Regions from separate parts of the Paenibacillus sp. FSL K6-3182 genome, predicted to be linked through region 1. Evidence: predicted binding sites of a transcription regulator. Region 1 holds the regulator's gene; the other holds the start of a gene.
What was found. Region 1 encodes CtsR, which represses protease genes until heat stress. Its sites were predicted from a motif close to ATGGTCAATAAAGGTCAAACA; they were not measured.

Region 1 (7,039 bases):
ACCTGCGATACACTTCCGGGAGCCGATTGAACATTTGGATCGTAGACGGTTTGAATGGAGTCAATAACGAGAAAATCCGGCTGGACTGATTCTATGGCATCGTTAATTTGCTCCATATTGGTTTCGCATAGTACATAAAGCGATTCCGTCAGCGCACCAAGTCGATCTGCCCTTAGCCTTGTTTGCCGCACGGACTCCTCCCCAGAAATATAGAGCACTTTCAATCCTTTCACCGCGAGCGCATGAGACGTTTGCAGCAACAGCGTTGATTTTCCGATTCCGGGATCTCCGCCGACAAGAATTAGCGAGCCTGGAACAACACCTCCGCCGAGCACTCGATTAAGCTCAAGCATTCTTGTTTCTATACGAGGCTCTTGCCCACTTTCTATATGTATGATGGACTGCGGCTTTTCTTTCGCATGAAACGACGACAATCCGACGCCCTTCGTTTTCACAACGGTTTCTTTCTCTTCCACCATCGAATTCCAAGCGTGGCAACCGGGACATTTCCCCAGCCATTTTGGCGATTCTGTTCCACATTCCGTACAAACAAATTTTGATTTAATTTTGGCCATTCTGTACTCCTTAAACGTTATGAACCAGCGTAAATGAATGATGCCAGCCCTAGCGATTGTGCTTAAAATCACACTACATAAAGTTTACCATTTTATCCTCCATGTATAAACCCACATTGTTAATGAAAAAAGGAGATAACCCACTTATTATTCGTTTCCCACAGCTAAGCTTATCCATTTCACGTCTTTTCATTGTTATCCACAGAATTACGAACAAGTTATCAACATTATCCACAACTCATCAACATATCCCCAAAGGCTTTTTCTATAAATACAACATAAAAAACGCCCTCGTTATCCACAGTGGATAAGAGAGCGAAAGATTAGTCACAACGCAGCATATTTATTAGAGCACCAAGTTATAAATAAATAGAATTAATGCTGCTTAAGCTCAATTCCAGCTTGCCGAGCAACTAACACGCGATGCGTTGTCAATTGTGAGCCGAGCATCACGCTTTCCGTTTGCTGGCCTGCCTCACCCTGTTGTCCCCCGCCTCTATGAGCATGTGCTTGCCGAAAAGAATCACTGTACACCCAGCCCTCAAAGGAAGCTTTGGTTTCCCAAGTCGTGCTTACTTTAAGCTCATCATATTCTTCTAAGCCTTCCGTTAACAACACTTCCATGCGCACAAAACCAGGAGATAAATCTATGCCTTTGGAGTTTTGAAATCTACTCGCCACCGTCTCCCCGTGGCCTTTTTTTACTTTTATCGTATTGGTGACAACAATCATCGTTGTTCCTCCATTCTATGTAACGCTATAGTCTTATTATACGATAATGATTATCATTGTCAATTTATTGTATTAATAAAAACTGTCCCGCAAGCAGATATTCTGATTGCGGGACAGTTTACTATCATGCTTATTTTGTCGTGGATTCTTCTGGCTCTTGTTCGGAAATCGATTTGGTAACGGTTAGACCGCCATCCTTCTCATCGATTGTGAACGTATCGCCTTTTTGGATTTTACCCATCAACAAATCTTCGGACAAACGGTCTTCGATATGTTTTTGGATTGCCCGGCGAAGCGGACGAGCTCCATATTGTGGATCGTAGCCTTCCTTCGCAAGGAAGCTTTTTGCTGCATCCGTCAAGATGAAGTCAACTTCCTGCTCACGCAGACGCTTGCGTAGCTCATCCGACATGAGTGTAACGATTTGAGCAATATGCTCCTCGCCAAGCGAATGGAACACGATGCTTTCATCGATACGGTTCAAGAACTCCGGACGGAAGCTTTTCTTAAGCTCGCCAAGCACTTTATCCTTCATTTGCTGGAAGTCGCGTCCTGCATCCTGTACGGCTGTGAAACCGAGCGAGGAATTACGCTTGATTTGATCCGCTCCAACGTTAGAAGTCATAATAATCAGTGTGTTGCGGAAATCGACAACGCGGCCTTTGGAATCAGTCAAGCGACCATCCTCCAGCACCTGAAGCAATATGTTAAATACTTCAGGGTGAGCTTTCTCAATTTCATCTAACAAAACAACGGAATATGGCTTGCGGCGAACTTTCTCGGTTAGCTGTCCGCCTTCTTCATAACCTACATAACCAGGAGGCGCTCCGACTAGACGGGATGTCGAATGTTTCTCCATATATTCCGACATGTCGATACGGATAACCGCATTTTCATCTCCGAACATCGCTTCTGCAAGTGCTCTGGCGAGCTCCGTTTTACCTACACCCGTTGGACCTAAGAAAATGAATGAGCCGATTGGACGCTTCGGATCTTTCAAGCCGGCACGCGCACGACGAATCGCTCTGGATACTGACTTCACGGCATCATCTTGACCAATGATACGATCATGAAGAATATCTTCCATTTTCAGAAGTCGTTCCGTCTCTTCTTCAGCCAGCTTGCTAACAGGAATACCCGTCCAGCTAGCTACAACCTGAGCAATATCCTCTGGTGTCACTTCAGAATCAGTACGGCCTTGTTTTTCTTTCCACTGGTTTTTGGTAATATCAAGCTCTTCGCGAATTTTTTGCTCCGTATCGCGAAGTGCTGCCGCTTTCTCGAATTCTTGGCTTTGAACCGCTGCATCCTTCTCCTTGCGGATATCTTCCAAACGGTTTTCAAGCTGCTTCAAGTTTGGCGGTACAGTGTAAGAATGCAAGCGTACCTTTGAACCGGCTTCATCGATAAGGTCAATCGCTTTATCTGGCAAGAACCGATCCGGAATGTAACGATCCGATAATTTAACTGCTTGCACGATAGCTTCATCCGTAATTTTCACACGGTGATGAGCTTCATAACGATCGCGTAAGCCGTACAAAATTTGAATCGCTTCTTCTGGAGATGGCTGATCTACCGTTATAGGTTGGAAACGACGCTCAAGCGCTGCATCTTTTTCAATATATTTACGGTATTCATCAAGGGTAGTTGCACCGATACATTGCAGTTCACCGCGTGCTAGCGCAGGTTTCAAAATATTAGAAGCATCGATTGCTCCCTCTGCTCCGCCTGCACCAATCAACGTATGAAGCTCATCGATGAATAGAATAATATTGCCCGCTTGGCGGATCTCATCCATAATTTTCTTCAGTCGATCTTCAAACTCACCACGGTACTTTGTACCTGCAACTACGGAGCCCATATCCAGCGTCATGACACGCTTATCACGCAAAGTTTCGGGAATTTCATTCTCGATAATCTTCTGCGCGAGACCTTCTGCAATCGCTGTTTTACCAACGCCCGGTTCCCCGATTAGTACTGGATTGTTCTTCGTACGGCGGCTAAGCACTTGAATTACACGCTCAATTTCTTTGCTCCGGCCGATCACAGGATCCAGATTTCCTTCCTTCGCATAAGCAGTTAAATCTCTTGCAAGTCCATCGAGCGTAGGCGTGCTAACATTCGCTGGCGAACCGTGATTGCTTGAGACTGCTTCACTGCTGCCAAGAAGCTGAAGGACTTGTTGACGAGCCTTATTTAGGCTAATGCCAAGATTGTTGAGCACACGTGCCGCAACGCCTTCTCCTTCACGGATGAGACCAAGCAAAATATGCTCTGTGCCAACGTACGTATGTCCAAGCTTTCTTGCTTCATCCATCGAAAGCTCAATTACTTTTTTCGCGCGTGGCGTATAGGCAATGTTGTTAGGCTGCTCTTGACCGCGACCGATCAACGCCTCAACTTCATCTTGAATCTTCTCAAGCCCAAGTCCTAGTCCAATCAATGCTTTAGCAGCTATTCCTTCCCCTTCGCGAATAAGGCCTAGCAAAATATGCTCCGTACCAATATTGTTATGTCCGAGACGAACCGCTTCTTCTTGCGCCAATGCAAGCACCTTCTGTGCTCGCTCCGTGAATCTTCCAAACATCATATTTACGCACCCCCATGGCCTTTTTCACCACGCAATTGCTTGCGTATGAGTTCTGCTCTCCTGAAATCTCTCTGCTCTGGACTCATCTTCTCGTCGAAGGTTTGTTGCAAAAATCCAGGCTGAGTCATGACCAAAAGTTCATTCAACACTTGTGGCGTTACATCTGATAAAATGCCTAGGTCTGCACCAAGCCGCACATCTGACAACCGCTGCGCAGCTTCCTTGGAATCCATAATTGAAGCATATGCTAAAATACCATATGAGCGCTTCACGCGATCCTCTGTCCTCAGCCGCGACTCATGCATAAGACGTTTGCGTGCCGCTTTCTCATGCTCGATGATTTGTCTTGCAACACCGTAAAGATTTTCAATAATTTCATTCTCGGATTGCCCCAGCGTAATTTGGTTAGACACCTGAAATAAATTCCCAAGCGCTTCACTGCCTTCGCCGTACAAGCCTCTTACCGCCAAGCCTACCTGTGTAACAGCTGACAATATCCGATTGATTTGAGATGTTAAAACGAGTGCTGGCAAATGCATCATGACGGATGCCCTTATGCCTGTGCCCACATTCGTTGGACATGTCGTCAAATAACCGCGTTTCTCATCAAATGCATAATCAGCCGACTCTTCAAAAATATCGTCAATTCCGCTGGCCAATGCCCATGCCTCCTGGATTTGGAAACCTGGATACAGACATTGAATGCGCAAATGATCTTCTTCGTTAATCATTATGCTAACAGATTCATTATCGCTTAAAATAACGGCCCCGCATCGCGATTCGTTCGCTAAATTGGGACTGATTAAATGCTTTTCAACAAGCACCCTTTTATCAAGCTCGCTTAAATCTGACAAAACAATGGTCTCAAATGATCCAATTGACTGCAGCTTGCCGCTCTGGCTAACTTCAGTCAGCTGATCCATGACATCCTTAGATTGCTGATTTGTTGCAAGTAATGGAAAAGGCTGATGACGTAAATTTCGGGCTACTCGCACTCTGCTGCTAATGACAATTTCAGATTCAGGACCTGCGTCCTTCATCCATTCGCTGAGCGCATGCTGTGAGAATCGATGCTTAGTCAAGAGGTTCCTTCACTCCTTCTATGCTAGCCTACAGGTCTGCCATTTTGCGCTCTAATTCACGTATTCGATCACGCAGCTCAGCCGCGCTTTCAAATTCCTCTTGATCAATCTTCTCCTGCAGATCCCGCCTCAGCTGTTCAATCTCGCGCTTGCACTGGATTTGCCCGCCTGAGCGCTTAGGGATTTTACCGCTGTGTACGGTGCTGCTGTGAATACGTTTGAGAAGTGGATCAAGCTTACCTTCGAACGACTGATAACAAGAGCTGCAGCCGAATCGACCGATTTTGCTAAACTGTGTATAGGTCAGTCCACATTCCTCGCAGCGCAGCGCTGGCTGCTTAATGCCGGTAATCGTCGACCCGCCAAGCTGTTCGAAATCAAGAAGCCCCGATAGTAAGCTATGAATAGAAAAGCTATTTGGCGCGCCTGGAATGCCTTCGCCTTTCTCACGAGCACAGCTTTCACAAATATGAAATTCGGTCTTCTCGCCATTAATGATTTTTGTGAAATGAAGCGTAGCCGGTTTTTTACCGCAATCTTGGCAAAACAAGCCTGATCCCTCCTCCCGGTATTAACGGTTTGTCATTACTTAACCAGCAACGAGATAAGCATGGACCTTAACAACCTTGCCCGAATTTCATCCCTTAGCGGCAGCTTCAGTGCAATGGTATCGCGATGCACAGCCGCACGGAGCAGATTTCCCTCGCGCTTAGTGATAAGTCTTGCTTCCTCAAGCTGATAAATAAGCCCTTCCGCTGCACCTTGATCGACACATTCTCCAACCGTTTCTTCGATATGGAATTGAATCGCCTTTAATGCAGGAAGCTCAATCCGTTGTATTCGGATATAGCCTCCGCCGCCGCGCTTACTTTCAACCATGTATCCTTTCTCCATGGTAAATCGAGTACTAATTACATAGTTGATTTGCGACGGTACACAAGAAAATTTGTCAGCCAGGTCATTGCGTTGAATTTCTACTGCGCCCTCTGGACTTTCTTGAAGCATAAGCTTCAAGTACTGTTCGATGAGATCGGAAATGTTACGCAAACCACCAACCTCCCTGAGAAATAACCAATAAAACTAAAGTTGAAACATAGGTATTAATGAGGTCATGCAATCAAATCAGAATATACACCGAATATTCGGACAACTGACTTTGACTTTCTTTGACCTTGATTTTATTATATGCAATTTCAGCAAAAGGTCAAGTGCTCGGTAAAATTGATTTTCCATTAGCTTGGTACGCTTGCATGCTGTTTATACATAGCCGGATTCATTTATATGATTAACGCTCTTTTTCTGCATGCAAATACAACAAAAAACCTATCGCATATTATGCGATAGGTCTCTCGTGCTTGGCGACGTCCTACTCTCCCAAGACCCTGCGGTCTAAGTACCATCGGCGCTGAAGGGCTTAACGGTCGTGTTCGGTATGGGAACGCGTGGTTCACCTCCGCCATCGCCACCAAACGTAGCGTGTTGCACGCTGAAAACTGGATACGAAAGATTAGGCTTGCTGAAGCCTTAATGCTGCTGTCTACTGGATGTATGGGTCGCAGTAAACGTGTTTAGGATAAGCCCTCGACCGATTAGTATTCGTCAGCTACACACATTGCTGTGCTTCCACCCCGAACCTATCAACCTCGTCGTCTTCAAGGGGTCTTACATACTGGGAAATCTCATCTTGAGGGGGGCTTCACGCTTAGATGCTTTCAGCGCTTATCCCGTCCGTACTTGGCTACCCAGCGGTGCTCCTGGCGGAACAACTGGTACACCAGCGGTACGTCCATCCCGGTCCTCTCGTACTAAGGACAGCTCCTCTCAAATTTCCTGCGCCCGCGACAGATAGGGACCGAACTGTCTCACGACGTTCTGAACCCAGCTCGCGTACCGCTTTAATGGGCGAACAGCCCAACCCTTGGGACCTACTTCAGCCCCAGGATGCGATGAGCCGACATCGAGGTGCCAAACCTCCCCGTCGATGTGGACTCTTGGGGGAGATAAGCCTGTTATCCCCAGGGTAGCTTTTATCCGTTGAGCGATGGCCCTTCCATTCGGTA
Region 2 (7,039 bases), 850 kb from region 1:
AGCCGCGGAAGTCCTCGTTCGTGAATACTTGCGACAATTGAATCGCACGGTCAGGACGGAAGTTGAAGAAAATCACTGCGTCCTCGGATTCAACAAGGCCAACTGGCTTGTTTTCACCGTCTACAATAACCGTTGGCATAACGAATTCATCATAAACCGATTTCTCGTAGGATTCAACTACCGCTTGAATCGGATCGAAATATTGAGGGCCCTCGCCATATACCATAGCGCGGTAGGATTTCTCTGTACGCTCCCAACGCTTGTCGCGGTCCATTGCATAGTAACGGCCTTGAACCGTCGCAATGCGGCCTACGCCAACCTCTTCGATTTTGGCTTGAAGACGCTCTAGATAGCCCTTTGCACTGTCCGGGGACACGTCGCGGCCATCAAGGAAAGCATGAATGTATACTTCTTCAAGCTCTTCCTTCTTCGCTAGATCGAGCAATGCGAACAAATGCTCAATGTGGCTATGAACGCCTCCATCCGACAGCAAGCCGTATAGATGAAGCTTTTTGCTATTTGTTTTTACATGGCGAACAGCACCAAGGATCGTCTCATTTTCGTAAAATTCACCATCGCGGATCGATTTACTAATACGAGTCAAATCCTGATAAACGATGCGGCCTGCTCCGATGTTCAAGTGGCCAACCTCGGAGTTGCCCATTTGACCTTCAGGAAGTCCAACCGCTTCGCCGCATGCCGTCAATGTCGTATGCGGATAAGTTGACCAGTAACGGTCATAGTTTGGTTTGTTTGCTTGTGCAACCGCGTTGCCCGTTACATCATCGCGCAAACCGAAGCCGTCGAGAATAATAAGCGCTACAGGTTTCGGAGCAGCCATATTACTTGGCCCCCTCGACCAGTGCAATGTAGGATGCAGGCTCCAAGCTCGCGCCCCCAACAAGTGCACCGTCAATATCAGCTTGACCCATGTACTCAGCTACGTTATTAGGCTTCACGCTGCCGCCGTATTGAATGCGAACCGCATCAGCAGTCGCTTGATCGTAAAGACCAGCAACAACGCTGCGGATATAACCGATAACATCTTGTGCATCCTCGGAAGTAGAAGATTTGCCAGTACCGATAGCCCAGATTGGCTCATAAGCGATAACAACTTCAGCTGCTTGTGCTGCAGATAGGCCTACAAAAGCTGCTTCTGTTTGCACTTTGCATACTTCTTTTGTTTGTCCAGCTTCGCGCTCTTCCAGCTTCTCGCCTACACAAACGATAGGAAGCAAGCCATTTTTAAAGGAAGCATGAACCTTCTTATTTACGATCTCATCTGATTCCGCGAAATAAGCGCGGCGCTCGGAGTGACCGATAATTACGTATTTCACACCAAGATCCTTCAGCATAACGCCGCTGATTTCACCTGTGAATGCACCGTTGTCTTCAAAATGTACGTTTTGTGCTCCAATAGCAATCGACGTACCTTTCGCAGCTTCAACAAGTGCCGGAAGTGTTGTGTATGGCGCGCAGATCACGCTCTCTACACCTGCAACTTCAGCTTTACCTTTAATTTCGGAGAAAAATGTTACAGCCTCGGATACCGTTTTGAACATTTTCCAGTTACCTGCAATAATCGGTGTTCTGTTGCTCATGCGTAATCCTCCTCAAATCTATATAGTTGGGTAAATGTATTATTTATCGTTAAGGGCAACTACGCCTGGAAGCACTTTGCCTTCCATAAACTCTAGGGAAGCGCCGCCGCCTGTCGAGATGAAGTCCATTTTGTCAGCTAGGTGGAATTTCTCAGCTGCTGCTGCGGAATCGCCGCCGCCAATTACAGTATAGCCAGCTGTTTCTGCGCAAGCGCGAGCAACGGCTTGTGTACCATGGGAGAATGGCTCGATTTCGAATACGCCCATAGGTCCGTTCCATACAACCAACTTGGAGTTTTTGATTACATCAGCATAAAGCTCACGTGTTTTAGGACCGATGTCGATACCTTCCCAATCAGCAGGGATGCTGTCAACGTCAACGATTTGTGTGTTAGCGTTAGCGCTGAAATCGTCAGTTACAACGATATCAACTGGGATCAAGAAGTTTTTGCCTAGTTTTTTCGCTTTTTCTATGAACTCAAGAGCCAAATCAAGCTTGCTGTTGTCTACAAGCGATTTGCCGATTTCGTGGCCTTGTGCTTTAAAGAATGTATAAGACAAGCCGCCGCCAATGATGACATTGTCAGCAATTTCAAGCATTTTATCGATTACAGCGATTTTGTCTTTAACTTTCGAACCGCCAACGATTGCTGTGAAAGGACGCTCTGGGTTGTTAAGCGCTTTGCCTAGTACTTCAAGCTCTCTCTCCATAAGAAGGCCTGATACAGCTGGCAAAATGTGTGCAATGCCTTCTGTCGAAGCGTGAGCGCGGTGAGCAGCGCCAAATGCATCGTTTACGAACAGGTCAGCAAGTTTTGCAAAAGCTTTCGCTAGTTCTGGATCGTTTTTCTCTTCGCCTTCATAGAAACGTACGTTTTCAAGCAATAGCACATCACCGTTGTTTAGTGCAGCAACTTGCGCTTCGACAGCTTCACCAATAGCTTCGTTCGCTTTCGTTACTTGCTTGCCTAGCAGCTCAGATAGACGTGCTGCGGAAGCTGTGTGGCGAAGCTCTTCTACTACTTGACCGTTTGGACGTCCAAGATGACTTGCAAGAATAACTTTTGCGCCTTTTTCGATCAAAAAGTTGATTGTAGGAAGCGTTTCACGAATACGTTTGTCATCCGTAATTTTTCCATCTTCAAGCGGCACGTTAAAATCAACGCGAACAAATACTCGTTTACCAGCTAGTTCTGCAACATCACGTACACTTTTCTTATTCATCTATGAAGCCTCCCGAAAATGTGTTATGGAAAGGTATAGCGGTAGAATACAAAAAAAAGAAGGGCGTTCCTTCAAAGAAGAAACGCCCCCATGACTTACGACTCTAGAAGCCGCAAATCAAAAACCTTAGCTCCGCATGCGCGGAATGCTGCGGTCTTTAGTCCGTCTTCTTTGCTTACAGACCTTTGCTAGCAATGTAAGCAGCAAGATCAACTACGCGGTTCGAGTAGCCCCACTCGTTGTCGTACCATGAGATAACTTTAACCATGTTGCCTTCAACAACCATAGTCGAAAGACCATCGATTGTGGAAGAAGCAGGGTCGCTATTGTAGTCGCTTGATACAAGCGGCAATTCGTTGTAGTTCAAGATGCCTTTAAGAGGACCGTCAGCAGCTTCTTTCAATGCTGCGTTAACTTCTTCTACAGTAACGTTAACTTTAAGCTCAGCTACAAGGTCAGTTACAGATACGTTAGGCGTAGGAACGCGCATTGCCATACCGTTTAGTTTGCCTTTAAGCTCAGGAAGAACAAGTGCAACAGCTTTTGCTGCGCCAGTTGAAGAAGGAATGATGTTCTCAGCAGCTGCGCGAGCACGACGCAAGTCTTTGTGAGGAACGTCAAGAACGGATTGGTCATTTGTGTATGAGTGAATTGTAGTCATCATACCTTTAACGATTCCGAATTTGTCGTTCAATACTTTTGCGAAAGGTGCTAGGCAGTTCGTTGTGCAAGAAGCGTTGGAAATAATGGTGTGTGCCGCAGCGTCGTATTTATCTTCGTTAACGCCGATAACTACTGTAATATCTTCGTTCGTTGCAGGTGCGGAGATGATAACTTTTTTAGCGCCGCCTTGCAAGTGAAGCTCAGCTTTTTCTTTCGCTGTGAAAATACCAGTTGATTCAACTACGATTTCAACGCCTACTGAACCCCAAGGAAGGTCTGCAGGGTTGCGCTCTGCGAATACTTTGATTTCGCGGCCATTTACGATAAGCGCGCCTTCTTTAGCTTCAACAGTACCGTCAAGTTGACCGTGTGTTGTATCGTATTTCAGAAGATGTGCCAGTGTTGCAGTATCCGTAAGATCATTTACTGCCACGATTTGAACATCAGGGTTGTTCAGTGCTGCGCGGAATACGTTACGGCCGATGCGACCAAAACCATTAATACCAACTTTAACCATTTTTGTTTCCTCCTAAGCGTTTTTAAAAGATTTATGAATATATTTCAAGACATTTTGCAGGCATGCCTTAACAGCAATTAGCAAAGCGTCATGATTCCTTATTGCCTTCTTCTTGACTGTGCTTCTCTTGATCGATCAAAGCTACGATTTCGAGTGCAGCTGCTTCATCCGTTACGAGTACATCATTGTGTCCAAAGCGCATCACTGCCGCTATAGCCTCGCCTTTGCTCTTGCCGCCGGCAACACCTATAACAACTTCAGTTTTAACAATATCCTCGAGCCGTAACCCCACCGTTTGCATTTTGTGCACGACAGCGCCTTTTCGGTCAAAATAAAACCCGAATGACTCCGCCAAAGCACCCTCAGCTTCCATAGCATCAATAACTTCACGCTCTAGCCGCCTGCGTCTTGCCATAACCATAGCATCTCCGATACCATGTACAACGATGCGAGCACTGCGGATGACATCCACAATTTCTCGAATGTTCGGCTCTTGCATAATAGATGCAAAAGCTTCCTCTCCCAGATGATCCGGCACATGCAAAAGTCTATACTGCGCTCCTGTACGCTTAGCCATCATGGAAGCAATCGTATTCGCTTGGTAATCCAAGCTCTCCCCTAGACCACCTCTAGCCGGTACGAACAAGTTCGTATTCAGCTGAGAAGAACTAATCAGTTGATTCGACAGCTGTGCAATCGTCGTTCCGCCTGTTACAGCTACAACGTCGTTAGGCTGCATTACCTTGATAAGCACCTGACATCCCGCACGACCAAGCTCTCGCTTTGTTTGGGCAGAGACTTCCGAATCGCCAGCAACTATAATGACCTGCGATAGGCCGTAGTGGCTGCGAATCGTTTCCTCCAGTTCGGATAGTCCGAACATTGTCTTGTAGAATGGCTCAAGCTGCTCTAAAAGAAGCTTGCCTGAATCGCTAATCCGCATGCCTCCCGAATGAATCTCGAGCAGCCCCTGCGTCTTTAGGAAATCGGTCTCTGCCCGAAGCATACGCTCCGTCATCGATAATACAGAAGCCAACGTTCGACGTCCGATTAAATCCGATACCATTACTTGATGCAAAATCGAATATCGTTTCTTCATGACCTCTAGCAGATCAGGCACAAGCTGCTGCTGCAGTTCAATGATCTGACGCATTTCTCATCCTTCACTCCATCGGCCTATAGCGTATTCGCTTCTTCAAATACGTTGGACTCAATATGTCCCGCGGTATCATTTCAAGTCCCACCTTTAGTTTATCGGAAATAACCGATTGTAGCAATAGCCGATTATCAATTGGAAACGGTTTCCGACGCATTTTTAACAAATTTAATTTTTGAACATCGCTTGCTTTAAAATCTTTAATATCATATAATCATTTTTGCGACTATTTTCTTACAAAAGCAGATAGCAGCAACAGCAGCTTTTCCTTATGCGCCCGTGGTCCAATGGATATGACGCAGCCCTCCGAAGGCTGAGATCTAGGTTCGATTCCTTGCGGGCGCGCCATTACTTTTTATTATCGCAAGTTCAAACTCTATATTGATACACACGAACCGTTCCTATACGCTGGAACGTTTTTTTTATTTTAAGCAACGGCCAAGTAATTAATCTCCCGCTATAACATCCAACCTATGCCTCATGGAAAACACTCCAAATTGCGCTTGTTTATTTCATCCAATCCACTTCAAACCCATTTTTTTCGTATACGCAGCAAGGGAATTGCAGACCTGTTTGACTATCTTTGACTTTTGACTTTTCATCCGTTATTATGAGAATACGATTTAACCATTCATTGTTTTTTAGGAGGGGGCTTACGTTGGATATGAATTTCGTTCCTATGGTTATTGAGCAAAACAATCGGGGTGAGCGTGCGTATGACATTTACTCTCGCCTACTGAAAGATCGCATTATTTTTCTAGGATCAGGTGTAAATGACGTGGTGGCAAACTCCATCATCGCTCAATTGTTATTCCTGGCGGCAGACGACCCTGAGAAGGACATTTCTCTTTATATTAACAGCCCGGGCGGCTCAATTACGGCAGGCATGGCTATTTACGATACGATGCAATATATTAAACCTGATGTATCTACGATTTGTGTAGGTATGGCTGCTTCTATGGGTGCTTTCTTGCTTACTGCAGGTGCAATTGGCAAACGTTATGCGCTTCCGAACAGCGAAGTCATGATCCATCAGCCACTTGGCGGTGCAGAAGGTCAAGCAAGCGATATCGCCATTCGTGCGAAACGCATTATCGGCATGCGCGACAAGCTGAACGGTATTTTGGCAGAGCGCAGTGGACAATCGCTTGAACGTATCGAGAAAGATACAGACCGCGATTACTTCATGAGTGCAGCAGAAGCTAAAGAATATGGCTTGGTTGATAAAGTAATTGAGAAACTCGCATAATTCATTCCGCTAGGTAATAGGTTTGAACGCAAAAAAGAGCAAGTTCGGATTCATCCGAGCCTGCTCTTTTTTATTGCAAACACATTCGTAAGATTATTGTACATTCCATATAAAAAAAGAGCTGCCGCCGCAAGCTCATAATGAACCTGCGTGACTTCTCTCCTTCTTCATTATTGGTTCTCCAGCTCTTCTTTGCTTACCAAAGCGACTAAAGCGTTTACAGCCTGTTCTGCGTCCGAACCCTCGGCACTAATGGATACTTCAGTGCCAGAACTGATAGCCAAACTCATAATACCCATTATGGATTTAGCATTTACTTTTTTGTCGTCTTTCTCTACAAATACTTCGGAGGAAAATTTGTTCGCTTCTTGTACGAATAATGCTGCTGGTCTTGCATGTAGTCCAGTCTTAAGACGAACAACAACCGGAAGCCTTGTCATGGAAACCATACCCCCTATATTTTTCTCAATCATTAGCATGCGGCAAAAGCTTATACGGCTCTGTTTGCCGTCTTCTGGCTGCAAAAGCTCGTTTCCGGACAAAGATAAGATGTGTAAGTATCAATGCTGCTTATTCTTATCTTTAAAAATTGCGTCATTTTAAATTATTATATCATTATACCAGCTGAT

Region 2: the regulator CtsR is predicted to act here: its motif matches at 5,732-5,752, upstream of clpP (ATP-dependent Clp endopeptidase proteolytic subunit ClpP).

The regions. Positions count from the first base shown of each region.
Region 1 covers NZ_CP150265.1:6,935,755-6,942,793, forward strand. Annotated here, with positions in the region: gene radA (DNA repair protein RadA) at 1-575, opposite strand, end outside; gene MHH56_RS30425 (antibiotic biosynthesis monooxygenase) at 951-1,307, opposite strand; gene clpC (ATP-dependent protease ATP-binding subunit ClpC) at 1,438-3,897, opposite strand; gene MHH56_RS30435 (protein arginine kinase) at 3,900-4,979, opposite strand; gene MHH56_RS30440 (UvrB/UvrC motif-containing protein) at 5,008-5,529, opposite strand; gene MHH56_RS30445 (CtsR family transcriptional regulator) at 5,565-6,026, opposite strand; rRNA gene rrf (5S ribosomal RNA) at 6,333-6,449, opposite strand; rRNA gene MHH56_RS30455 (23S ribosomal RNA) at 6,549-7,039, opposite strand, start outside.
Region 2 covers NZ_CP150265.1:227,087-234,125, reverse strand. Annotated here, with positions in the region: gene gpmI (2,3-bisphosphoglycerate-independent phosphoglycerate mutase) at 1-841, opposite strand, end outside; gene tpiA (triose-phosphate isomerase) at 843-1,601, opposite strand; gene MHH56_RS01150 (phosphoglycerate kinase) at 1,641-2,825, opposite strand; gene gap (type I glyceraldehyde-3-phosphate dehydrogenase) at 3,001-4,005, opposite strand; gene MHH56_RS01140 (sugar-binding domain-containing protein) at 4,094-5,158, opposite strand; tRNA gene MHH56_RS01135 (tRNA-Arg) at 5,435-5,509, shown strand; gene clpP (ATP-dependent Clp endopeptidase proteolytic subunit ClpP) at 5,826-6,410, shown strand; gene MHH56_RS01125 (HPr family phosphocarrier protein) at 6,581-6,850, opposite strand.